DNA from 2 places in the Rhodococcus sp. B7740 genome. Region 2 is predicted to be linked to the other one. Evidence: predicted binding sites of a transcription regulator. Region 2 holds the regulator's gene; the other holds the start of a gene.

Region 1 (4,421 bases), 710 kb from region 2:
ACCGGGCAACGACGAACTGTGGCGGGTCCTGTCGTTCCGTCTGCCACGGCCATTGCTGGCAGACGTCGTCGCACCGTCGGCGGGGACCACTGCTCGGCGCTTTTCGAGCTCGTCGGGCTCGGCTCGCTTGCTCGGCTCACTGATGGTCGAGACCTGGCGGAGCGATTCCTCACTGCACCCCACCGAGCGGCAGATGATCGGTGCCGCCCATGTCGATCTGCTCCGCGCGGTGCTGGGAGCAACGGCCGAGCGAGACACCGCGTGCTCGTTGCAGACCGACGAAGCACTCCGGGTGTCCGCGGTTCGGTTCATCGACTCCCGGCTTCCCTTCGGCCGAGTTCCCGCCACCGAGGCAGCCCGCCACGTAGGGGTATCGGTTCGCACTCTCCATGCACTGTTCGAGAGGGCGGGAACGACTTTCGGTGCCGTGGTACGTGAGCATCGAGTCGAGGCGTGTCGTCGTGAGCTTGCCGATTCGCGCGACGATCGGTCGATCGGAACGATCGCAGCGGCGTGGGGATTCTCGGATTCGGCGCACCTGGCCAAGTCGTTTCGATCGCACTTCGGATGCAGTCCGGTCGAATACCGAGCGTCGATGAAGACCAGGGAACTGCCGCAGCTGGTGCAGCGGTAGCGAAACGCTCTGTCCGAGTGTGCAGAACGGTACCGATCACGGCGCAGTCCAGTACAAGACCAGGACGACTCACCCGATGAAACTGGTGTGCAGGGCAGCGTCGCCCGATTCCGTTCTTCACCCCACCAGGACAGACATCGAGGAGTCCCACATGACCCTGAGTTTCGAGCTCAGCCCCGAGCAGATGGCCGTGCGCATGCAGGCGCGGCAAGTGGCAGACGAGATCCTGAGCGAAGTAGCAGCCGCCATTTCGCCCTTGCCCCGGCCGGAGGATCGCTTCTACGCATTGCAGCCGGTCTACAAGCAGCTGGCCGGGCTCGGATTCGTCAAGGGACTGGTTCCCGATCAATACGGCGGCGCGTACTTCGACAATCTGACGTTCGCCCTTGCGGCCGAGGAACTCGCTCGGGTCGACATCAACACTCCGACAGCGTTGCTCGGCACCGGATTGGGACTGAATCCGATCATCAATTTCGGCACCGAGGAACAGAAGAACCGCTGGCTCCCGCAGTTCTGCGACGGCGAGCCTCGGCTGGCTGCGATCGCATACACCGAGGTGACCGGTGGGGCCAACTACGACTCGGTGGACCCGACCGTCGGAATTCGGACCTTCGCGCGACGCGAAGGCGACGAGTGGGTCATCAACGGTGCCAAGCACTACACCACCAATGCTTCGGGCTGGGACGGTGAGGGTGCCGACCTGATCAGCGTGGTGTGCCGCACCGATCCTGCGCTCCCGCCGTCGGAGTCGCTCGCGGTCATCGTCGTGGAGAAGGGGACGCCGGGGGTCGAGATCACCGACATGATCGACACCATCGGACACCGCGCCACCAACTCGCCGCGAGTCGAATTCCGCGACGTGCGAGTGCCGGTCGGCAACCTCATCGGTAAGCCGGGCGACGGGTTGGACATCGTCGCCACCGCCTTCTCCTGGACCTGCTCGTCCATCGCCGCCGCGTGCGTGGGCAGGATGAGGGCTGCATTCGACTACTCCCTGCAGTTCGCCAAGACCGACCACCGGTCCGGTCCGGTACCCGTCATCGAGTACCAGAACGCGGGATACATGTTGGTGGACATCAAGACTCGGATCGAGGCGGTCCGCTACTTCGCATGGAAGGCTGCCGATCACTTCGATCGCACCGGTGGACGCGACCGTGAATTGGCCAACGAAGCAAAGATATTCGCGTCCGAGACGGCCGTGCAGGTGGTGTACGACGCCATGCGTCTCGTCGGCGTCGATGCGTACACGAACCTGACCCCGATCGCTGCGATCATGGAAGACGTCCTCTGCTTCCCGGTGTACGACGGCGGAAACATGGGCGTTCGCCGGCGCAACGTCCACAATCTGCTCAAGGCAGACGGATTCGACTCACTCGCCGCAGCGGAGAATCGACTGTCGGTACCCGAGCACGCCTAGGCCGATGGCGCTCGTGGTGTCAGGATTCGATCGATCCTGACACCACGAACGGGCTCGCGCGCCGATCCGGCTCGTACTCACTGGCGTAAGAGCAACGAGGCCAATAGTTTCCGGTCATTTGGTCGGGGTGATTCGGAAAGTGTGGTGATGCTGACCAATTGTCGGGTCGTCACGGACCGTGAGGTAGTCGGGCACGTGCGGCAGCACGTCTTCGACGCTGCGCTGGACGATATGGCCGCGGGTTCGAGACGGAGAGATCTACGACATGTACGCATTCGGCTCGCGTACCCGGTACACCGGGCTGCTGACTTCTTGTTCTGCACGGCAGACGTGGTACCCGTCGGCAAGGATGTTCCACACGTCGACGTTTCCAGGGTCATCGCGCGGCGATTCAACGACCGTTACGGCGCAGTGTTGGAGAAACCGCACGCCCTTCTGACGTCGAGACATCTCCTATGGTCGGGCTCCACAAGGCCAGGGTATCGGCACTGCTCACTGTGGTCGGCACCGCACGACCGCGGCTCAGATCACGACATTCTGAGTTCGAGCTCGGCTGATTTGTGCTGGTCGGGGTGGTGAGCACGAGCTGCCGAGTCTGCGCTTTCGTTTCTTGTCGGTGGCCCGGGTTAGTCTTCTTTCAGTTCGAACGCACGTTCTGAAATGTTGCTCACCGGGGGGGGTGAAAGATGGGTGCTGTACCGATCGTGTCACTGGAGGCGTTGACTGCTGCTGCGCGTGCGGAGAATCGGCAGGCGGCCCGCAAGATCACCGCCTGTTACGAGGTTCATCGGAGCTGGATCACCCTCGACATCGAGTACAAGCATTACAGCCGGTACGGGCGTACCGAAATGGCTGTCGCGTTGGGGTGCTCGGCGACGGTCGCCGAATCGTATATCTCGGTCGGCGTCGCCTTGCACACGCGATTGCCCCTGTTACGGAGAGCATTCGAGGGCGGTGAGGTCGACCTTCCGCGGGTGCGGACGGTGTGCCGGATCCTCGACAACCTCTCCGACGACATCGTCAGCTCCGTCGAAGCCGAGGTCGTCGAGGCAGCCCACCGGTTGTCGCCGGGTCCGCTCGAGAAGGAGATCTGGGACATCCTGCTGCGGGTCGCCCCCGAGGAAGCTGCCGCACTACGCGAGTTCGCGAAGAGGTTCCGGACCGTCACCTACACCCCGGCCGGGGAACTGGCGCGGATCCGGGCGGAGTTGACTGCCCCGGAAGCTGCCGCTGCGTGGCAGTTGCTCGAGGAGATGGCCGACACCTTGTGCCCGAAAGATCCGCGCGGGAAGAAGGAACGCCTGTGTGATGCGTTCATGGCCCGGATGCACGGTGAATCGCGCTTGGCGTGCCTGTGCCGACGGGAGGACTGCCCGAAAGCGGATGCGGTGTTGCCCGATAGGCGGGTGCCGTTGACGATGGTCACCGTCGACATCGCCACCCTGATCGGGTTGCTTGCGAACCCGGCGTATCTGGCCGGGCACGGTTCCATCGATCCTGACCTCGCTCGGGAGTTGGCGCGCAGCAGTCAGTGGCAGATCCTGCTCACCGACGCAGTCACCCTCGCCGAGAAACTCGGACTGGCCGTGCAGAACCCGGAAACCGGGGAATGGGAACGAACACCGAAAAAGCAGACGCAGGAACAGGACTCGGGGTCGGGAGCGACAGCGGACACGGACACGGACACGGACGCCGACTCAGGGACAAACACCGCGTCGGGAACAAGCGCTACCGAGACTCGCAGCCGCACCGACAGCAACCCGGAACCCGAGATCGACGCCGAGTCAGAACCCGAGACCGAGTCCTGCTTGACCACAGGTGCTTCCGTCGACGTCGTCACCGATGCGACCACTGCCCCGGAGGTGGAACCGGCGAACGGATCCGTCACCGCTGCATCGCCCACACCCGCGCCATCTGCGACCAGCACGCCGGTAACGAACACGACCACCTCGCCCTCACTCTCACCCTCGCCCTCGCCCTCGCCCTCGCCCTCGCCGACCACCGTGACAGCCACCGCATCAGCACCGCCGGCGACAACTGCAGAATCTGCCTCCGACCAAAGGGCAGATCCCGACCATGACTCCGATCCAGCACCATCGCCGGAGTCCGGCACTGCACCGGACCGAACCGAAACAGGCTCTGCTCCGGAGCGACCCGAGCGAACCGGGACGGTCCCGCCGACATCAGCACCGCCACCGACAACAAGCCCCACGCCAGGAACAGTTATCCCGCCGGAACCGGGGACTGCGACATCACCGACTTCGAAGCACGATCAGACGGAGAATCATCAGACGGAGGATTCCGCGGGGGACACCTCTGCCCATTCAGCGGCCGATCCAGCTCCTTCCGAGACCGAGACCGAGACCGAGA
Region 2 (4,421 bases):
CGAGCCGGCGGACGATGTTCGGGAACAGTTCGACGGCTTGATCTTTCGAGGGTTCGTCACCGAATTCGGCTCTCGCAGACTCGCAGACCTGCCGCGCTACCTCGCCGCGGCGACCAAGCGGTTGACGACGCTGCCGAGCAGTGCAGGCCGGGACGCGGCTGCGATGGACGTGCTCGATCGGGTGTACGCCTCGTACGGGCGACTGTTGGATTCGCTGCCGGAGAGCAGAAAGAACAGTTCCGGGGTTCAGGAACTATTCTGGATGATCGAGGAGTTGCGCGTCGGACTGTTCGCGCAGGGCATTCGCACGGCGTACCCGGTGTCGGAGAAGCGCATCGAGAAGGCGATCTCGGACCAGCGTCGCTGATGGGCGGGCCTGTCAGTCGATGTCTGCGGACTCGCGGTGCTTGCGCAGTTCGTGGATTTCCTTCTCGAAGTCTTCTGCCGAGCTGAACGAGCGGTAGACGGAAGCGAAGCGCAGGTAGGCCACTTCGTCCAGGTCGCGGAGTGGACCGAGGATGGCCAAGCCCACTTCGTTGCTGGGGATCTCCGCGGATCCCGCTGCACGGATGGCGTCCTCGACCTGTTGTGCCAGTAGGTTCAGCGCGTCGTTGTCGACATCTCTGCCCTGGCAGGCGCGACGGACTCCCTTGACGACCTTCTCTCGGCTGAACGGCTCGGTGACACCACTGCGTTTCACGACGGCCAGCACTGCGGCCTCGACGGTGGTGAATCGGCGACCGCACTCCGGGCAGGAGCGACGACGCCGGATTGCTTGCCCCTCGTCCATCTCACGCGAGTCGACCACGCGTGAGTCGGGATGCCTGCAGAACGGGCAATGCATGAGGGATCCTCCGTCGTAGCCGATGCTCCGACGACGAGCACGCACATCGGGGCAGTCTGTCGAGGATACTCAGTCTCCTCGAACCCGACGGTGCCGGTGGTCATCTGCCGGGCGTGTACTCGACGACAGCTCCGTCGTGCACCTCGACCACACCCGCCGGTTGCGCGCCGGCATCGGGGGCGACGGCCCGCAGGTTCGCGATGCCGATCAGCCCGCCCGCCACCACCAGGACCGCCAACACCGTCAGCACGATCGAACGCATCCGAACCGGCTGGCCGGCGAAGTGCGCCGAGGTCGCGTCGAACTCGCGATCGGCCTGCTCGCGATCGGTGACGTCGGTCCACGACGGATCGAGGACCGGGAGGCACGGTGAATTCTGTGTACGGGTTCCCGTGACACCGTGCGTTCCGATGGGACTCTGCAGAACGGGACGCGCCCGGCGGCGGCGCTCGACGGCAGTGGATCGGGCGCGGACACCGGTGGCGGTGGGGCGATCGGTGATGATGGTCATCGGAACCTCGACTTCGCTCGTTGGATCGATTGTTCGATCAGGCGTTCGATGGACGCTTGTTCGAAGTTCTATCACGAGCCTCCGACAAAGTCTGCAGAAAACGCGACACGAGTCGAACAGATGTTTGATTCAACAGCTGATACACGCTAGATTCGTGTCAGAAACCACACGCCACACGAGTCGACACCATCAACTCCAGTCCGCGCAGACCTACCACGCAGACCGGATCCAGGACACCAGCAGGAGGCCGACAGCATGAAGGACGAGACCTCGACGAGGTCGACCACGCTTTCCACGACCACCGGTTCCAAGGCGACCGGAGCCAGGGCCACCGCACCGAAGGCCGCAGCGGGTAAGCCTGCCGCGGAACCGACATCCAAGGCCATGGAAGTCGGCACCGACATCAGCGCGGGTCTGACCGAGCGGCAACGGAAGGTACTCGAGGTCATTCGAGCTTCGGTGACCGAGCGCGGTTACCCGCCGAGCATTCGAGAGATCGGTGACGCGGTCGGCCTGACATCGACCTCCTCCGTCGCTCACCAGCTCCGTACGCTCGAACGCAAGGGTTTCCTCCGGCGCGACGCCAACCGGCCCCGCGCGGTCGACGTCCGCGGTCTCGACGAGGTGCAGGCCGATCAGGCAGCCGCCGCGGTCGACGGATCGCAGGCGTCCGAGGAGCAGGATCGGCTGCCTACCCCGACGTTCGTGCCGGTACTGGGCCGGATCGCTGCAGGCGGTCCGATTCTGGCCGAGGAAGCCGTCGAGGACGTCTTCCCGCTCCCCCGCGAGCTGGTCGGACAGGGTTCGCTGTTCCTGCTCAAGGTGGTCGGTGAATCGATGATCGATGCGGCCATCTGCGACGGTGACTGGGTGGTGGTTCGTCAGCAGTCCGTGGCCGACAACGGCGACATCGTCGCTGCGATGATCGACGGCGAGGCCACCGTCAAGACGTTCAAGCGGTCCAAGGGCGAGGTGTGGCTGCTGCCGCACAACCCGCTGTTCGAGCCGATCCCGGGCAACAACGCCGCGATCCTCGGCAAGGTCGTCACCGTGATGCGCAAGCTGTAGGGATCGTCACCGAGGTGACACGCGAAGGGCCGCAGCACAGGAGTGCTGCGGCCCTTCGCGTGTCTCGGATCAGCGGATCACAGATTCAATCCGCGGCCGATGATCTCCTTCATGATCTCGGTGGTGCCGCCGTAGATGGTCTGTACACGGGAATCCATGTACGCCTTGGCGATCGGGTATTCCTTCATGTAGCCGTAGCCGCCGTGCAGCTGCAGGCACCGGTCGATCAGTTTGACCTGATTCTCGGTGGTCCACCACTTCGCCATGGCGGCTTCTTGCACAGTCAACTTGTCTGCGTTGAGCAGCTCGATGAACTTGTCCACCATGATGCGGGTGGCGGTGGTTTCGGTGGCCAGTTCCGCCAACACGAAGCGCGTGTTCTGGAACTTGCCGATCGACTTTCCGAAGGCCTTGCGGTCGCGGCAGTACTGGATCGTCATGTCCAGTGCCGATTCCATTGCCGCGGCGGCGACGACAGCGATCGAGAGTCGCTCCTGCGGCAAGTTCTGCATCAGGTAGATGAAGCCCATGCCCTCGTCGCCGAGCAGGTTGGCGGCGGGCACACGAACGTCGGTGAAGCTGAGTTCGGCGGTGTCCTGGGCCTTCATGCCGATCTTGTCGAGGTTGCGGCCGCGTTCGAATCCGGGCATGTCACGTTCGACGACCAGCAGACTGAAGCCCTGTGCGCCCTTCTCGGGGTCGGTGCAGGCCACGACGATCACCAGATCGGCGTTGATTCCGTTGGTGATGAACGTCTTCGAGCCGTTGAGCACCCAGTCGTCGCCGTCACGTACCGCCTTGGTCTTGATGCCCTGCAGGTCGCTTCCGGTTCCCGGCTCGGTCATCGCGATCGCGGTGATCAGTTCGCCGGAGCAGAATCCGGGAAGCCAGCGCGCCTTCTGCTCGTCGTTCGCGAGATCGATCAGGTACGGCGCGACGACGTCGTTGTGCAGGGTGAAACCGATACCGCTGTATCCGCCACGGGTGGTTTCCTCGGTGACGATGGCGTTGTAGCGGAAGTCCTTGACTCCGCCGCCGCCGAATTCCTCGGGCGCTGCCGTTCCGAGGAAGCCCTGCTTACCGGCCTCGACCCAGACGTCGCGATCGACGATGTTCTGCTCTTCCCACTTCGCGTGGTTCGGCGCTACGTGCTGATCGAGAAATTTCCGGTACGACTCCCGGAACAGCTCGTGCTCGGGCTCGAAAAGTGTGCGTTCCACGAATGTCTCCTTGTTCGGTGCATACCGGCAGCGACCACGCGAAATCTCTACGAATCTCGATCGCCGGTACGACTGACGTCACAGGGAAACACTACGTCCGCGGCGTCGGGGTGGTCGATGACCAAAACGCGCGCGATCCGTGACCGACCCCGCTAACGACCTCGGGTGCCTGCACTCCTGGCGAGCGCCGAGACGATCGGGTACCCCAGCAGGATGCCCACCGAACCCCAGGCGATACCGCCGAGTTCGACCGATCCGACGGACAGTGTCAGGTCACCGATTCCGGCGACCAGCGCCGCCGCAACGACGATGAGATTGACCGGGTCGGTGAAGTCGACCTTCGCGTCGGTCCAGATGCGTACGCCGAGAAGCCCGATCAGGCCGTACAGCACCAGAGTTGCGCCGCCGATGACTCCGTCGGGGACGGTGAAGATCAGCGCACCGAACTTGGGCGAGAACGCGAGCACCATCGCCGTGATCGATGCGACCCAATACGCCGCGGTCGAGTACACGCGGGTGGCAGCCATGACACCGATGTTCTCCGCGTAGGTGGTGGTTCCCGAACCGCCGCCTGCTCCGGCGAGTGTGGTCGCCAGCCCGTCGGCGATCAATGCGTCACCGGCCACGTCGTCGAGGTTCTTGCCGGTCATCGCGGCGACGGCTTTGACGTGTCCCACGTTCTCGGCGACGAGGACGATCACCACCGGCAGCGCCACGAGGATCACCGACAGCTCGAAGGACGGACCGCGAAACTCGGGCAGACCGATCCAGCTCGCCG

Evidence for each region. Region 2 encodes LexA, which represses DNA repair genes until DNA is damaged. Its sites were predicted from a motif close to CGAACANNTGTTCG; they were not measured.
Region 1: NY08_RS25095 (HNH endonuclease signature motif containing protein) is a predicted target of LexA. The motif match lies at 2,695-2,708, and genes of this name have one in related genera.

Annotation. Positions count from the first base shown of each region.
Region 1 covers NZ_CP010797.1:2,066,312-2,070,732, reverse strand. Annotated here, with positions in the region: gene NY08_RS09395 (helix-turn-helix domain-containing protein) at 1-634, shown strand, start outside; gene NY08_RS09390 (acyl-CoA dehydrogenase family protein) at 786-2,051, shown strand; gene NY08_RS25835 (hypothetical protein) at 2,199-2,630, shown strand; gene NY08_RS25095 (HNH endonuclease signature motif containing protein) at 2,738-4,421, shown strand, end outside.
Region 2 covers NZ_CP010797.1:1,351,727-1,356,147, forward strand. Annotated here, with positions in the region: gene hrpA (ATP-dependent RNA helicase HrpA) at 1-367, shown strand, start outside; gene nrdR (transcriptional regulator NrdR) at 380-844, opposite strand; gene NY08_RS06165 (hypothetical protein) at 945-1,355, opposite strand; gene lexA (transcriptional repressor LexA) at 1,740-2,423, shown strand; gene NY08_RS06175 (acyl-CoA dehydrogenase family protein) at 2,501-3,643, opposite strand; gene NY08_RS06180 (uracil-xanthine permease family protein) at 3,796-4,421, opposite strand, start outside.